Regions from separate parts of the Roseibium sp. RKSG952 genome, predicted to be linked through region 4. Evidence: riboswitches for the same ligand, from Rfam matches in the RefSeq annotation. Region 4 holds a riboswitch; each other region holds the start of a gene.

Region 1 (4,252 bases), on a different contig from region 4:
CAGACCTTTCAGCTCACCCTTGGCAGAAGCGGTCGCCTTCACCAGGCCGGCGCCGGATTCACCAACAACCATGATGTTGTTCAGCTCTTCCTGCATTTCGGTCATCTTGGTCTGCAGATCCTGCGCGGATTTCATCATCTTGGCCATGTCGCCCAGACCGCCAAGGCCGCCGAGTCCTTTGAGCATCGGTAATCTCCTGTAAATCGGTTTGACGCCTAAATACGGATGCCGACTGAGCGACACAAGAGGCCAGCGCGCCTCTCGCCCATTGTTAAGGCCTTTTGCAGGACAATGGGCTCTGTTGCTTGCGAATAGCAGGGCCGGGTCTCAATCTTCCTCGAACGGATCCCATTCGTCTTCGACCTCGGGCAGTGCCTCGGTTTCGACCTGAGCTGCGCGTTGTTCGGGGGTTTCGATCTTGGTGATCTTCGCCTTGGGAAATTGTGCAAGAACCGCCTGCACCAGAGGGTGCGCCTCTGCCTCTGATTTCAGAGCCAGTTCTGCAGCATCCCTCAATTCGGCGATTGTTGGCGCCTCGCCGTCGGATACAATGGAAACAGCCCAGCGATTGCCGGTCCAGCGTTGCAGAGACGATCCTAGCCTGGCGGCAAGATCGGCAGGTGCTTGTGGCGCCGGAGTGAATTCTATTCGGCCCGGTTGGTAGGATACCAGCCGAACCCCATTTTCCACCTCGACCAGCAATTTGACATCCCGGTTCGACCGGATCAGTTCGACCACATGCTCGAAGCTCGGATAGCGTGCCAGCGCGGCCTGAACATCCTGCGCCAACGCGGCTGAAGGCGCGCCGCCGTTGCCACGCGGCGGCGATGCATAGGCTGGTGTCGCGGGGGTGTGTGTTTGCGCAACCGGGGCACCGTTGCTCGGCACTGGTACGCCACCACCCGGCCCACCAACTGGCGGTGGAGGAGCATCCTGCAGCCGTTTGATCAATTCTTCCGGGCTTGGCAGGTCGGCAACATGGGTCAGACGGATGACGGCCATCTCCGCTGCCATCATCGCATTGGGCGCGGCAGCAACTTCCTCGAGCGCTTTCAACAACATTTGCCACATGCGCGTCAGCACCCGCATCGGAAGGGCTTCGGCCATTTGCTGGCCACGTGCGCGTTCGTCTGGCGAAACGGTTGGGTCTTCTGCCGCGTCCGGGGTGATTTTAACCACGGAAACCCAGTGGGTGATCTCGGCCAGATCCCTCAGAACCGCCAGCGGATCCGCGCCTTCGGCGTATTGGGCGCCAAGCTCAGTCAGTGCACTTGCCGCGTCGCCGCGCAGGATCATATCAATCAGATCAAGAACCCGTCCACGATCCGCAAGGCCCAGCATTGCACGAACCTGATCCGCACTGGTTTCGCCAGCGCCGTGCGAAATCGCCTGATCCAGTAGTGACGTCGCATCGCGCGCGGAACCTTCTGCAGCGCGGGTGATCAAGGCCAGCGCATCTTCGGCGATCTGAGCGTTTTCTGACCCGGCAATTTTTTTCAGCAGGCCAATCATGTCTTCTGGCTCGATACGCCTCAGATCGAAGCGCTGACACCGGGAAAGAACGGTGACCGGGACCTTGCGAATTTCGGTCGTCGCAAAGATGAACTTTACGTGCTCGGGTGGTTCCTCGAGCGTCTTGAGCAGCGCGTTGAATGCGCTGGTCGAAAGCATGTGAACTTCGTCGATGATGTAAATCTTGTAGCGGGCACTGGCGGCGCGGTAGCGCACGCTGTCGATGATTTCCCGGATATCATTGACGCCGGTCCGACTTGCGGCGTCCATTTCCATCACGTCGACATGGCGGCCTTCCATGATCGCAACGCAATGTTCGCATTTCCCGCAAGGTTCAGTCGTTGGTCCGCCATTGCCATCGGGACCAATACAGTTCATGCCCTTTGCAATGATCCGCGCGGTGGTCGTTTTGCCCGTTCCGCGAATGCCGGTCATGATAAAGGCCTGCGCGATCCGGTCGGCCTCGAACGCGTTTTTCAGCGTGCGCACCATGGCATCCTGGCCGACGAGATCAGCAAAGGTTTCCGGGCGGTATTTTCGGGCTAGAACCTGATAGGCGGGGCTGGGTGTGTCGGTCATGTCTGCTCTGGCGGATTCGTATCAAGGATGCAGCGTAGTTGTCCCCGCGGCTTACGTCCACAGCGCACAGGCACGAATTTCGTTTGGGAATACCAGCCGATGCGCATAAGCTGGCCGGACCGATTTCGAAAAACTGAGTTCTGTTGCATGTCATTTCTTGGGAGGAGTAATTTGTGTCTCAGCTGGTGATCTATGCCCTGCAGGTTGGAAATGGCACGCTCGCGCTGACGTCGATACCCGGCAACGACGGCGACTATTCCGGCGATCTGGATCTGATAGCGAACTGGAAGCCAGGTCTTGTCATTTCGATGACAACTGAGGCCGAGATGGTGCAACTGGGTGCAGGTGATTTCGGCAGCGATATTCAAAGTCGGGCCAGTCGATGGGCGCATTTGCCAGTGACCGACTTCGGTGCACCGTCACCAGAAATCAATGAGCTGTGGACCGAGACCAGCGCGGCAGCTCGACATGCACTCTCGGGCGGAGGACGGGTACTGGTTCATTGCCGCGGTGGCTGCGGACGATCGGGGATGATTGTGCTTCGACTGATGATCGAATGCGGTGAAAGACCCGAAAACGCACTCCAGAGGTTACGCAAGGTGCGGCCATGTGCAGTTGAAACTGATGATCAGCTAAACTGGGCGACATCGGCAGCTCAGCCGCAGCTCGAGCACTGAATCATGCAGCCGCGTGCTGGCTGATATCGACATTTTGCCTTGGGACGAGCGCATTGGCCTCAAGTAGCGCATATGGTGGACTGGATAGAATGCTGGAAGGCAAAGCGGTATTTGCTGAGCCAAACATCATGTCTGCATATTCATCCAGCGCGTTGGTCTCGACGGACGTATCTGAACCGCAAAAAAACCTGATCTGATCAGGTCCCGCGCGAAAGCGGGCGGTGCAACCATCCGGGCAGTGGGTCAGCTCGCTGCTGCCTTCGATTTCGAATTCTCGCGTTGCTACTGGTCCAGCTGTTGTCATGGCCTGCGCCATAGCACGGGCCATCCTGGCCAGCGCGGGGCAGGTTTTGCCTGTCCGTTGGCAAACTGTAGCCGTAAATTCGTGTGTCTCGGTCTTCCAGATCATGTTGCGCCCTCCGCGCGTGAGACGGGGGCTTGGTACAGGCTGGACTACGCAATGCGGTCAGACCCTGCCCGGACACCCCGCCCGAGTTTCGGTTTCAGTTCCGATGGCAGGTCTCCTGACTTGCGGGTCATCGCTTCGCCGACCTTCCCAGCCAATTGGCCAGTGGCATTTCGGCATTGCTCTCCGCCTACAGTTGCGGGGGCAGTCGCGGCATAGGTCCATTCCAACGTTTCGGGCAGGACCGCACCGTGTTCCCTTTTCATCCCGTACCAGTCCGATACGAGAACCATCGCCTAACCGCTAATGCTTGTGGTCGGCTTGAGTCAAGCTGCATTCCGCCGCGTTCAGTACGCTTCAGAGAACGTTGGCGGGCAGAAACCTCGGCAGGTTGCGCAATACATCCGAATTTCGACGCGCGCGGGCCAGTTGCCATCCGCCCTGAAGCATAATGAACAGTGTATCGGCGGTTTCCTGAGGATGATCGACGCCAAAGCGTTCGGCATGCCCGCGGACCTGCGCAATCCAGCTTTCGTACAGGCGGTATGCGTGATCCCTGAAAAGTTGGTTCTCCGGCCCCTCGAACAGGGTGGCGGATATAGGGCAGGTCTCCCAGCGACCGGATTTGTCAAAGAGCTTTGCGATCTTGTGGCACAGGGTTTCAATACCATCGCGAAAGTCGCGTGCGTCTTTGAAAGAGACCGCAATCAGTTCCAGCATTCCGTCTGACGCCCAGCTTGCCGCAGCAAGGGCCAGATCGGACTTTCCCTTTGGAAAATGATGGTAAAGCGAGCCTTTGGGGGCCTGCGCCTCTGCCAGCAATTCGGACAACCCAACGCCGTTGTACCCCGAGCGCTGGAACAGCTCGGCGGCGGTCTGGATCAGGCGATCTCGGGTTGGTAGCGGACGTTTGGTCATCTTTCATCGATATTGACAGCACTAGACCAAATGGTCCAGATGGAATCATTAGACTGATTGGTCTAGATTTGGTTGGAGGATGCAATGTTGGACAGCCAGCAGAATGCGCTCATCGAGGATTTTCAGTTTCCGGCTGGTTCGGCGATGCTGTCTGCCCGTC
Region 2 (4,252 bases), on a different contig from region 4:
GCTTCTAAACAGTGATGCAGTTGAACGGGATCTGGTTGCGTTCCCGGTTTTCACCCTGATAAACCTTGCGGCCGGGCGTACGACTATTCTGCCGAATTGGAAAATGAGCAATCTGGATCGACTATCTCCCGAGCAGTTAGCGGGCTGGATATCGAAGCAGCAAGTTACACGGCTTCTGATCCCACCGTCTTTGTGCGAAAAACTTGCGCAGTGTAAAGATACCGGCCAACTGCACACGGTTTTCACCGGCGGCGGCCCGGTGTTTCCTGACCTGGTTGAGAGGCTGCTCTCCAATTCCGGTCTGGACGTGGTCTGCGTCTATGGGTCAACCGAAGCTGAACCGATTGCGCATCTTGATGTGCGTGACATCTCCGAAGTTGACCAACGTGAAATGGCCGCAGGCAAGGGGCTTCTTGTCGGGTTTCCGGTTTCGCAAATCAAACTCCGAATTCGAAACGATGAAGTTCAGGTCACGGGCGATCATGTAAATGATGGCTATCTTGATCCCACGCACTCCAAGGCAAACAAAATCAAAGACGGCACCACGATATGGCATCGAACTGGCGATGTGGGTCACTTGGATGAACGGGGCCGTTTGTGGTTGCTGGGTAGACTGGGGAGCGATGTAAGAACCCCGACTGGTCGCACCTTTCCTTTCGCAATCGAAATTGCAGCCCGGCAATGGCCGGGCGTGACAAACAGTGCGCTTATGAACTTCGAAGAAAGCCCCGCTTTATGCATTGAAGGTGACGCGGGTCAGCTATCAAACTGGAGTAGTCTGGCGCAGGAACTGGGTATTGCCAAAGTGATCCACGTGAGAAAAATACCAATGGACAAACGCCACAATTCCAAAGTTGACCGAGTAAAACTTGCTCACTTGTTGGGTTGTTGATCCTCGGTAGTTTCCCTTCCGTGTTCCGACGGGAAACCGCAGTCGAGCACAGTTTTGTACCTGCCGGCTAGTCGGCAGAAAAGTCCAGCAACTTGCAATAACCAACTGCCAGTAGATCTACCCGCCGCACTGAGAGAAAATCTAAGGCGCAGCTTGGGCTCATTAGAGGCATTTGTCGGAACTGATCGGTCTGGGCCAAACCATTTGAGGATTGGATGTAGGAGAACAATAGAACGTATTGATTTGCGTGCGAGGAATCCGATGTCTGTTTTGCGTCCGCGAATGTCGCAAGTATTTCAGCGGTTAAAAGCGGCTGAAATAACTTGGTATTCGTGAGGTGCCGCTGTTTGATTCTCAGGCAGCGGAGAATTGGGAAGCCGGTGTAAGTCCGGCACTGCCCCCGCAACGGTAAGGAAGGTCAGGTTCGACAATCAACCACTGGGACGAGGATCCCGGGAAGGTGTCGCAACCGGGCGCAAGTCCCTTTCAAGTCCGGAAACCAGCCTCTCAGATATGTCAAACCGCGGGTGGCGGTGGGGGCACGGGTTTCGGACGTGATCCTCGCACGCCTCCGGACGGTTCCTCCTTGTCATCTGCCCAAGCAATGCCGCGGGGCGCGGCAGGAGAGCCAGAAGTGAACAATATCCAAAGCCTGTTGGCGCGTCGAAACCCGGGTTATGCTCTGGAACAGGCGTTTTATACCGATCCCGAGATTTTTCAGACCGACCTTGAAACCATCCATTATCGCGACTGGCTGTTTGCCATTCCCGCGTGTGAGTTGGTGAAATCGGGCGACTACGTTACGTACAATGTAGGCGCCTACCGAGTGATTATTGTGCGCGGCTCCGATAACCAGATACGAGCGTTTCACAACACGTGCCGTCATCGCGGTTCGATCATCTGCAAGGCAGCAAAAGGCAATGCGCCGAAGCTGGTTTGCCCGTATCATCAGTGGACCTACGAACTTGACGGCTCATTGCTATGGGCCCGTGACATGGGGCCGGACTTCGATCCCAAACAGCATGGATTGAAGACAGTTCACTGCCGCGAGCTCGCCGGGTTAGTATATATCTGTTTGGCGGATGACGCCCCGGATTTCGATACGTTCGCTAATATCGCGCGCCCCTATCTTGAGCCGCACGATCTCGGGAATGCCAAGGTCGCCTTTGAAAGCTCAATCATCGAGAACGGCAACTGGAAGCTGGTCTGGGAAAACAACCGCGAGTGCTATCACTGTGGCGGCAACCATCCTGCTCTGTGCCGGACTTTTCCTGACGATCCGGGCGTTACAGGGATCGAAGGTGGTGAGACACCAGCCTACATGCAGACCCATTTCGACCGGTGTCAGGCTGCGGGCATGCCATCGCAGTTCTACCTGAATGAAGACGGTCAATACCGTCTGGCGCGTATGCCGCTGAAAGAAGGCGCTGAGAGCTATACGATGGACGGAAAGTCTGCCGTGCGCCGCTGGTTGGGTCGGTCGCCCTTTGCCGATGCGGGATCGCTTTTGAAGTTCCACTATCCGACCACGTGGAACCACTTCCTTGCCGATCACTCGCTTGTTTTCCGAGTCACTCCGATCAGCCCGACAGAGACTGAGGTCACTACCAAATGGTTGGTCAACAAGGACGCGGTTGAAGGCGTAGACTACGACGTGAAACGTCTGACCGAAGTCTGGGTCGCCACGAATGACGAAGATCGCCAGGTGGTCGAGGATAACCAGCAGGGTATCAACAGCCCGGCCTATGTACCTGGTCCGTATTCACCTATTCAGGAATCCGGCGTGCTGCAGTTCGTGGATTGGTATTGCAGCACGTTGTCGGCTCGCCTGGCGCCGGACACAATGGCGGCGGAGTAAGGCTGATGAAAGATCTGAACACGCTCTCTTCGGCCATCTGGCAGGATGGCGAAATGCTGGAATGCGTCTCTGTCGTGCCCGAGATGCCGAACACCGCCAGTTTTTCATTCCGTGCCCCGTCTGGTGCGCAGTTCGCCTATCACCCAGGTCAGTTCCTGACGCTCGAAATCCCAGCTCCGGGTCAACCCGGAGGTGTCGTGCATCGCACCTATACGATCTCATCATCGCCGTCGCGGCCACGGTCGATAACCATCACTGCCAAAGCGCAAGCCGACAGTATCGGAACGCGCTGGATGCTGGACAACCTTCAACCCGGTATGCGCCTCAAGGCCATTGGGCCTGGGGGTCTGTTTACCAACGCCCAAAGCCAGGCAGGAAAGTACCTGCTTATCTCGGCTGGCTCCGGCATCACCCCGATGATGTCGATGACCACCTGTATGTGGGATGAAGGTCGTGATCTGGATGTCGTTTTCATCAATTGCGCCAAACGTCCGTCCGAGATCATCTTTCGGCAGCGGTTAGAGCAGATGGCCAGCCGTACTGATGGTTTGGATCTGAAATTTGTTGTGGAGGAGCCGGATCGCTACCGTCCGTGGACGGGATATCAGGGTCAATTCAACCAGTTGATGCTGGGTCTGATGGCGCCTGATTACCTTGAGCGCGAGGTCTATTGTTGTGGCCCTGAGCCCTTCATGCAGGCGGTGCGGGAAGCTCTGGCTGGTCTTGGCTTTGATATGGACAACTACCATCAGGAGAGCTTTGGCGCGCCGGTAGAAACTGAGGCGGATCTACCTGAGTTGGATGACGTTGTCCTCGACGATGACAGCAATGCCGAGATCCTGTTCGCGACCTCGGGTGTGACTGCCAAAGTAGCCGAAACCGATACGGTCCTCGCCGCCGCGCGCTCGGTTGGTTTGAACATTCCGTCGGGATGTACTTTCGGCGTGTGCGGAACTTGCAAGGTCAAGAAAACCTCTGGCGAGGTTCACATGGTCCACAATGGCGGAATATCGGAAGACGACATCGAGGCGGGCTATATTCTGGCCTGCTGTTCGAACGCTATAGGCAAGGTTGAAGTCGAGGTTTAGGTGGTTCGTGTCACTATCGAAACCGCAGTATGGCTGACACCAGCTGCGGTTTCGATGTGTTGGCTTCGAGTTTGGACAGGTACCTCATCAGGTAGTGTTCGAACGGCTTAAGGTGATCTCAAGATCTATAAATCCAACAAAACTGTGAGCCGGACAGTCCCTGTATGCCTGCCAAGATGATCGCGAAATGATCTCAGGTATTACCAACATCACCAAGTTATACGAGTTTTGCGCGGATGCTTGTCGATGAAACGCAACTTCAAGCATCCGCCGGAAAGACTTCTGTGTGCTTATGACAAGGCATCAGTGCATGCATCAACGCAATCTTCATCAATCGAGTTTTCTGAGGTCGAACCGTAACCGCGGGCAGGTTTTTTGATGGTTTGGGGGTATTTGGGTTTTGTATCAGCGTGC
Region 3 (4,252 bases), on a different contig from region 4:
CCGCGCTGATCTGGAAAAGGTCATGACCGGCGAACGTAAGCTGACCGACATGCTGGCAGATGGAACCGCCAAATCTGAAGGCGATACCGAGATCGTGGCACAACTGGCCTCGACACTCGATCAGTTCGATCTTGGCTTCGAGCTGATGCCGGGCACCGGCGCGAAGGATCTTACCCCTGAGGCAAACGACTTTGCCCAGCCTGCGCTCGCGAATTCCAACGGCGGCTGATAACCCCATCAGTTAGCTGACCCAGGTTCGCAGGGTTGGCTTTCGCCTTGGAAGGCGGGTTTTCCCGCCGGAAGACGGGCCGTCGCAACCGGTCCGTCTTTTCCTTATTGCTTTTTCCGACTATTTTTGTCAGTTAAGCACCGACCTAGTCAGATTCTCTGGATTCACGCCCGGTCACCGCCCTGCCCGACGCTGACCAAGAGACAACCATATAATGACAAAATCGCTTGCTGACCTGCTGGCCATGGATGCTGTTGCCAGCCGACATGGATGTGCATTGAAACCGAAACTCCTCGAGGCCATCGAAGCCGACCTCCGGTTCCCTGCACATGCCACCGCACCCCGCCCACAAACAGAACTGACCGCAGATGAGCTGCCAGAAAACGTGCTCAGCCTATCGGCGCATTCCCCAAATTCTGAAAGGAAGCGCGCATGAGCTTTTCAGTCTATGGATCAAATGGCGACAGACCAGCTGCGGGCAGACCCGAATTCGATGATTTTGAGCTGGGACTGTTGCCCGTCATGCGGCACTTCATCCTCAGTTTTGCCGATCCCGATACGCAATCGTGGCAACACGCCTATTCCACGGCCATCGAACGCTGGGGCGTTGATCAGGGCCTGAACATCGCGCATCTGGTCTATAAGATCGTCAAGGTCACATTGCATTGCCGCCCGGCGGGGCTGGCATTCAATGACCCGCTTTGCCTTGAACAGCGTGGGTCGCTGACATGCGATGAGCTTGCGCTGATGAAGATGCTGCACCACATGCGGCGCGACAACACGCCCGAAGCGCGCGATGCCGTCAACCTTGTTACAGGCGGCTATCCAGATGCCCATCTGATTCAGGCTGGTCTGACGCTTGCCAATCGCTTTCCGACCGGTACCGACCGACGCGGCGACACATCCCGTCGGCCAATGCTTCGGGTCGTGAAGTAAAAACCTATCCCTGCGTTGACCAAGCCTTCAGCTGGCGCTTGACAACGCTATCGACACCAGACTAGCTGAAACGAGATGGTTCCCGACGGTTTGCCCGAGGGATGAAAATGGGAATACGGTGCGGTGCGTTCTGCGTACCAATGCCGTGACTGCCCCCGCAACTGTAGGCGGAGAGCGAAGCCAAAAGACCACTGGCCCAAAGGCCGGGAAGGTTGGCCAAGCATCGACCCGCAAGTCAGGAGACCTGCCATCAGATGTTCAACCAACCCGGGGCGGGGCGTCCTGGAAGGAGGCTTTGATGGCACGTAATCTGCGTGTGTACATAAACGGCACCTTCTGTCCGCACTTGGCAACAAGTGGAGCGGACCATGCCGGAAGCAACTGAACCCTTCGCTTTGTATTTTCAGAACCGGCAGTGGCACAGCATCGCAAATCCGAGCTGCAATGAATTAACTGTTACGTTATTACATTGCATATCATCCGGATTGTCAGTAAGTGGAGCGCGCAATGCCAGAAAACTCTGATCATTTCCTGTTGATTTGCGAGACTTGTCAGGGCTCGGACATTGCCGATGCGCTTCGAACGGCGATTGCGGACAAGCTTCCGTCCTGCTTCGCAATCCGAGGGGTTTCCTGCATGGCTGGCTGTTCACATCCTACGACTGTTGGCTTTCAGGCTGCGGACAAAGCGCAATACCTGTTCGGTCGCATTAGTTCAGCGCAGGACATTGAAGCGCTGGCCGCGTTTGCCTGGCAATATCAGGACAGTGCTGACGGCTGGACCAATGCTACGGACAGACCCCCTGCCCTTTACACCAAAACCTTGTCGCGCATGCCGCGCATCTTGTCTGGAGGTCAGGCATGACATTTCTGGTTGCCGAAAATCTCGAGTACTATGCATTGAACGGTGATGTTCTGCTGCAGGGTGTGTCCTTTGATCTGGACGAGGGATCAGTACTGGCCATCGCAGGCCCGAACGGCGCGGGCAAAACCACCCTGCTGAACTTGCTATGTGGTGTCGAAACCATCGCGCTTGGGGATGTACTGATACGCGGTCAAAGCCTGCGATCGCTATCCCCTCAGGACCGTGCCCGGACCATCGCTGTAGTAAGCCAGCAGGAACTGCCCGATGGACGGTTACGACTAAGAGACTACGTTGCCTTGGGGCAGATTCCCATCAAAGGCGACCGATCTGTAGATGAACATAAACAGGCATTGGACAGGATATTTGACCTGACCGAGCTGCATCATCTGGCAGGCAAGCAGATGTCGACCCTATCGGGAGGCGAGCGTCAGCGCGCGCATATTGCGCGCGCTCTAGCCCAAAACCCATCCCTGCTGTTTCTGGACGAACCCACCAACCATCTGGATCCCGACGCCAAGGGGCGCATGCTGTCGCTGGTCGCCGATCTGGGCATCACCGTGGTCATGATCGTCCATGACCTGGTCATGATACCGGAATTCGCCACCCATGTTGCGTTGATGAAATCTACCCGCCTGACGGGTTTTGGACCAGTCAGCAACATTCTGACGCCACAGCGCGTGCGCGAAACCTTTGGCGTCGAATACCTGTGTTTTCAACACGAAGACCGGGTGATCCCCGCGCTCGACATCCGAAAAACCAAGCTTACAAACTGACAGGAGCTTTCCATGAACCTGAAACTCTGGCCCGTGGCGTTGATCACCGGCCTCGCCACCAGTGCGGCCGCACATGAGGTCACCGTAGACAATTGCGGCGAACCGCTTGTTTTTGACTCAACGCCCGAACGGTTGGTCGTGCACGACATGAACATGACTGACATGGCCTTTGCGCTTGGCCTGCAGGACAAGATCGTTGGTCTGACCGGCATCACCGGTTGGTACAAGACCAGCCCGGAATTCGATACGCTGCGCGGTGACATCCCCGAACTGGCGCCGAAATACCCCACCGTCGAAAATCTAGTAGCGGTAGAACCCGATCTGTTCTTTGCCGGGTGGTACTATGGCATGAAGCCCGGCGGCGAAGTCACTCCGGACACGCTGGCCCCCTTTGGTATCAAGACCATGGTCCTGACCGAAAGCTGCGTGCATCTGAACAAGGACCGCCCCGAAGCCAGCATGGACCTGTTGTTCGATGACGTTCTGCGTCTGGGCAAAGTTATGCATGTAGAGGACAAGGCCGAAGCTTTGGTCGATGGCTGGAAAGGCCAGTTGTCCGCCATTGAAGCCAAAACCGCAGATCTGGCGAAACCCCGCGTCTTCCTGCTGGATGGTCCGGCTGATGCGCCTTTTACCGCGGGCAAGTTCGCAATCCCTGACGCGATGATCACTGCCGCTGGTGGCGAAAACGTAACCCATGATCTGGACACCAGCTGGGGCCGCACCTCGTGGGAGGCAGTCGCCGCCACGAACCCTGAATTCCTGGTTCTGCTGGACTACCAGACCGGCAACGGCGCTGCGGATACCTTCAAATTCCTGCAGGAGCACCCCGTGATGTCCCAGACCGACGCAGTCAAGAATGAACGCTGGATCGGTCTGCGCTACGAAGAGTTGACACCAGGACCGGCAAACATCGAAGCGATCGAGAAAATGGCGCGCGAAATGCACGCCGAGATCAACTGATATGGGCCCGTTAGGCCGGACAACACTGCTGGGGGCGGCCGTTCTGGTCGCCCTTTTGCTGGTGTCGACAATCTATGGCACCACGCCGATCCCTGTTGCGGACGTCCTGACCGCCATTTCGCTTGGCACTGGCATCAGCGAAGGCGACATGTCCCCGCTGCATCGGATCGTGTTCGACCTGCGTTTACCACGCGCTCTTTTTGCCGCGGTGATCGGCGCGGGTCTTGGTGTGGTCGGGGTCGTGCTTCAGACCACCACTCGAAACGATCTTGCCGACCCGTTTCTGTTCGGCCTTTCCTCTGGCGCTGCCGCGGGTGCAGTTCTGGTCATCACCGTCACTGGTGATGTTCTGGGCATCTGGACCCTGCCGCTTGCAGCCTTTTGCGGTGGTCTCATCGCATCCGGGGTTGTTCTGGCTTTGGTGCAGAGCTTACGCACAAGTGCACCGGAAAAACTGATCCTTGCCGGGCTTTCGGTCTCATTCCTG
Region 4 (4,252 bases):
GCAACAAATTCAGCAACCAGATCCGGGTTCAGATCATGAACTGTCAAATCAACCCCGTTGCGCAGCAACGAACCCGAGAGCTTACCCCCCACATTCCCCAGACCGATAAATCCAACCTTCATTGCGAATCCTCCCTATGGGCTATGCCCGAACCGTTTTCACGCGGAGTATCCTCCTTGATAACCTGCAAATGAAACGAATAATAATCGAGCTTATGGGCAAAAATTTTTGGTGATAAATGGATCGTCTACCAAACCCCTCTTGGCTGCGTAGTTTCGAAGCTGCCGCTCGGCATCTGAATTTCACTGCAACCGCGCAAGAGCTGGGTCTGACACAAACCGCAGTATCCCTGCATATCCGTTCATTGGAAGCCGAGTTGGGCCAACCTCTTTTCACTCGGCAGGCAAGACGACTGGAATTGACCGAGCTTGGCCAATCCTATGCTTTGACCGTTCGGCGCGCTCTGTCTGACATAACCCTTTCGACCAACAGTTTGTTTGGCCCAGCGTCTCAGCAGACGCTGACCATTCGCGCGGCAATTTCAACCATGACTTATTGGCTGGCTGCCGAACTACCTGAATTCGCCAGCCAACATCCCGACATCCCTGTGCGATTGGTGACTCACATCTGGAATGACACCATGGGTTCCAGCGATGTGGATATCGATATTCGTCTGGGCTATGGCGACTGGCCGGGGCTCAGGGCAGAGAAACTTTCGGATGAATTCCTTGTTCCGGTTTGCAGATCCGGCACCACAGCGCCAAGCAAGGCAGAGTTCCGTGAAAGTCCTCTGATCCATATCCTTGGGTATGAAGACAACTGGGCGCGATACTTTGAAGCGCATGGCATTCACCAGCCCGAACTTCAGTCGCAATATTCGGCAGATACCACGGTCACCGCGTTGCAACTTGTGATGGCGGGAGCAGGCTACGCCACAATCCTTGAACGCTTTGCCCGGAATGCGATTGCGCAGGGTGCGCCCCTGCAGATCGCCGGACCACCGATTCCCTTTGCTCAGTCCCATTACCTGATCCGCTCAGACGGCGCGACCCGCCCGACGGCCTCTGCCCGCCTCTTTGAGACCTGGTTGCAAGAACGGATCAAAGCGGATGCCGCTGACTGACCACTGCAAGTCGCTTTTCCATCTCGGTGATCTGAGAGCGCCTCCATTCGCTTGACAACGCCCCTTTGCTTGCCGCATGTCCCTTTCGTTGGTGTCTGTGCAAGCAGATGAAAAGGGAATGCATCAGCGGTATGGAATGCCGTCAAATGCAGCCGCCCCCGCGACCGTGACCGGAGAAGGTGCCCAAAGCCACTGGCCTGCAGGCCGGGAAGGCAGGACACCTGCCAGAGGATACCTCTGACATCCGCAAGCCGGGAGACCTGCCAACGCCCGAAGACCAGACCGGACGGGGTGTTCCGGTGTCGGGCCAAGGCCCGCGCATACCCCGTCCCCCGAAAACCGTGAAGGGGGGATGAGAGACGTGACCGAGACGACACCAGTTGAACTGCTGGTCTGCACCACCTGTCGGCGTGGCCTTCCTATCGAGGAAGATGACCAGCGCCCCGGCACATTATTGCATAAAGCGCTGACCGAGGCCGAGCTGCCAGATGGCATTGATCTTAAGGCCGTTGAATGCCTTTCGAACTGCGATCAGGGGTGTTCGATCGTACTGCGTGGCGGACCATCCCGCTGGACCTTTGTGTATGAGAACCTCAACGAAACCGACCACGTCGAGACCATCGTCGAAGGCGTCACCAAATATCTCGCCACCGAAGACGGCCTTGTGAAATGGCGCGAGCGCCCTGAACATTTCCGCAAAAACTGTGCGGCCCGCATTCCCCCGATTGGAGCCCTGAAATGAGCAACCTCGAAAAACTTCCCGTTACTGTAATCACCGGCTTTCTGGGCTCGGGCAAAACCACACTGGTCAAGCACCTGATGCAGAACCCGCAGGGCAAACGTCTGGCCGTTGTTGTCAATGAATTCGGTGACGTTGGCGTCGATGGCGACATCCTGAAATCCTGCGCCATTCCCGATTGCCCGGCGGAAAACATCATGGAACTGGCAAATGGCTGCATCTGCTGCACCGTGGCCGATGATTTCATCCCAACTATCGAAGCGCTGATGGCGCTGGAACCGCGTCCCGATCACATCCTGATTGAAACCTCCGGACTCGCGCTGCCCAAGCCGCTGCTGAAGGCATTCGACTGGCCGGATATCCGTTCCAAGATCACCGTTGACGGCGTGATCGCTCTGGCCGATGCCGAGGCCGTGGCCGCCGGTCGCTTTGCTCCGAATGTCGAAGCCGTGGATGCACAGCGCTTGGCTGACGACTCGATCGACCATGAAACGCCCCTGTCCGAGGTGTTTGAGGACCAGATCTCCTGCGCCGATATCATCCTGCTGACCAAGCCCGATCTGGCCGGTCCCGAGGGTGTTGCCAAGGCCAAAGAGATCATCGCAGCCGAGGCCCCTCGCCCGCTGCCTGTGGTAGAAGTCGCCGAAGGCGCAGTAGACGTACGCGTTGTTCTGGGCCTCGAAGCCGCTGCCGAGGATGACATGGACGCCCGCCCAAGCCATCACGACGGACACCACGATCACGAGCATGACGATTTCGAAAGCATCATTGTTGAGTTGCCGGAACAGACCGACCCGGCCCAACTAGTTGCCAATATCGAACGTTTAGCCAATGAGCTGAACATACTGCGGGTCAAAGGCTATGCCGCCGTTCAGGGCAAACCGATGCGTCTGCTGGTTCAGGCCGTTGGTGCCCGCGTGCGTCACCAGTACGACCGTCCATGGGAACCCGGCGAGGAGCGCCGCTCGCGTCTGGTCGTGATTGCCGAGCATGACGACATCAAAGAGGCTGCGATCCGCGATATCCTCGTAGGTGTAGCCGAGGCTGCCGAGTAAGCCATGCACGTCGTCTTCCGCGAAAGCCACGGGTTAGAAGAAACCGAGACCCCAACCGATCTGGGCCAGAGCCCGGCGGATCTGGTGGTGCTGTCCTTCTCAGACAGCGACCTTGGCGCTTTCGCGGCAGGCTGGCATCGCGGTGGCGGGGCCGAAGGGCGTATGCCGTCGATGCGGCTGGCCAATCTGACTGCGTTGAAGCACCCTCTGTCCGTCGACACCTATGTCGAACAGACACTTGAGGGGGCCAAGGGTATTCTGATCCGCCTGATCGGTGGTGTGCCCTACTGGTCCTACGGTCTGCAGCAGGTTTTGGCTTTGGCACAGACCAAAGGTATCGCGCTGGCGGTTCTGCCTGCCGACGGGCGCGAGGATACGCGGCTGGATGACTATTCCACCCTGCCCGTCTCAACCCTGAGACGGCTCGCCCATCTGTGTGACACCGGCGGAGAGGTCGCCGCGCAAGCTGCATTGGCGCAGATGGCGCTGGCGGCGGGGCTGTATGCGGGACCGGTGATGGGAGCCAAGACCCTGCCCGAATGCGGCGCATGGTGCCCGGATCGCGGCGTGATCCCGGTGGAGAAGGCATTTACAGGCGATGCGAAGCGTATCCTTGTCAGCTTCTACCGGGCTTACCTGACTTCTGCTGATACCGCTCCGGTCGCGGCTTTGATCCGCAGCCTGCGCGACCGTGGATACCAAGCCGTTGGTCTGTTCGCCCCATCTTTGAAAGCCCCCGCGGCAGCCGACTGGCTGCGCAAACAGGTCGTTGCCCTGAACCCATCTGCGATCATCAACGCCACCTCATTCTCGGGCAAAGGCGCGTCGGGGACATCCCCCTTGGACGCTGCTAATGTGCCAGTGTTTCAGGTTGCTCTGGCGACCTCGCGCCGCAAAGCATGGGCTGAGGCGGAACGCGGTCTTTCGCCTGCCGACCTCGCCATGCACGTGGTATTGCCCGAAGTGGATGGGCGTATCTCGGCCGGTATTGCCTCTTTCAAAGAGCCCGGCAAACGCGACCCCCACCTTGAGTATTCCCGCTTTGCCCACCGGGCCGAACCTGAACGGATCGAAGCAATCATCGACCGTGTGACCGGTTGGCTGAACCTGCACGACAAACCCAAAACGGATCAGGTGCCCGCTCTGGTGCTGTCCACATATCCCGGTAAGGACTGGCAGATGGCCCATGCGGTGGGCCTTGATGCACTGGCCTCGGCCGAGGCGATGCTGGCCGATCTGCAGGGTGAAGGCTATGACACTGCACCCGCAGAGCCGATTGCCGAAACTCTGCTGGGCGCCCGCATTTCGTGGCCGCTGCAGGATTACCTCACCGCA

Evidence for each region. A riboswitch is a leader RNA that binds a small molecule or an ion and turns the genes downstream of it on or off. The one in region 4 is predicted to bind cobalamin.
Region 1: linked by a shared signal. The riboswitch ahead of E1297_RS22200 (hypothetical protein) and the one ahead of E1297_RS48280 (DUF1636 family protein) in region 4 are both predicted to bind cobalamin.
Region 2: linked by a shared signal. The riboswitch ahead of E1297_RS45425 (aromatic ring-hydroxylating dioxygenase subunit alpha) and the one ahead of E1297_RS48280 (DUF1636 family protein) in region 4 are both predicted to bind cobalamin.
Region 3: linked by a shared signal. The riboswitch ahead of E1297_RS40785 (DUF1636 domain-containing protein) and the one ahead of E1297_RS48280 (DUF1636 family protein) in region 4 are both predicted to bind cobalamin.

Annotation. Positions count from the first base shown of each region.
Region 1 is NZ_SMMF01000923.1:7,320-11,571, forward strand. Features, by position in the region: gene E1297_RS22185 (YbaB/EbfC family nucleoid-associated protein) at 1-186, opposite strand, end outside; gene E1297_RS22190 (DNA polymerase III subunit gamma/tau) at 328-2,091, opposite strand; gene E1297_RS22195 (protein-tyrosine phosphatase family protein) at 2,265-2,768, shown strand; gene E1297_RS22200 (hypothetical protein) at 2,770-3,177, opposite strand; cobalamin riboswitch at 3,265-3,483, opposite strand; gene E1297_RS22205 (TetR/AcrR family transcriptional regulator) at 3,532-4,092, opposite strand; gene E1297_RS22210 (alpha/beta fold hydrolase) at 4,177-4,252, shown strand, end outside.
Region 2 is NZ_SMMF01000962.1:281,036-285,287, forward strand. Features, by position in the region: gene E1297_RS45420 (AMP-binding protein) at 1-892, shown strand, start outside; cobalamin riboswitch at 1,211-1,415, shown strand; gene E1297_RS45425 (aromatic ring-hydroxylating dioxygenase subunit alpha) at 1,497-2,750, shown strand; gene E1297_RS45430 (hybrid-cluster NAD(P)-dependent oxidoreductase) at 2,756-3,838, shown strand; gene E1297_RS45435 (hypothetical protein) at 4,129-4,252, opposite strand, start outside.
Region 3 is NZ_SMMF01000959.1:159,119-163,370, forward strand. Features, by position in the region: gene E1297_RS40770 (alkyl/aryl-sulfatase) at 1-229, shown strand, start outside; gene E1297_RS40775 (hypothetical protein) at 444-665, shown strand; gene E1297_RS40780 (hypothetical protein) at 662-1,165, shown strand; cobalamin riboswitch at 1,225-1,432, shown strand; gene E1297_RS40785 (DUF1636 domain-containing protein) at 1,673-2,029, shown strand; gene E1297_RS40790 (ABC transporter ATP-binding protein) at 2,026-2,802, shown strand; gene E1297_RS40795 (ABC transporter substrate-binding protein) at 2,815-3,765, shown strand; gene E1297_RS40800 (iron ABC transporter permease) at 3,767-4,252, shown strand, end outside.
Region 4 is NZ_SMMF01000963.1:430,263-434,514, forward strand. Features, by position in the region: gene E1297_RS48270 (NAD(P)-dependent oxidoreductase) at 1-122, opposite strand, end outside; gene E1297_RS48275 (LysR substrate-binding domain-containing protein) at 239-1,123, shown strand; cobalamin riboswitch at 1,196-1,406, shown strand; gene E1297_RS48280 (DUF1636 family protein) at 1,485-1,865, shown strand; gene cobW (cobalamin biosynthesis protein CobW) at 1,862-2,917, shown strand; gene cobN (cobaltochelatase subunit CobN) at 2,921-4,252, shown strand, end outside.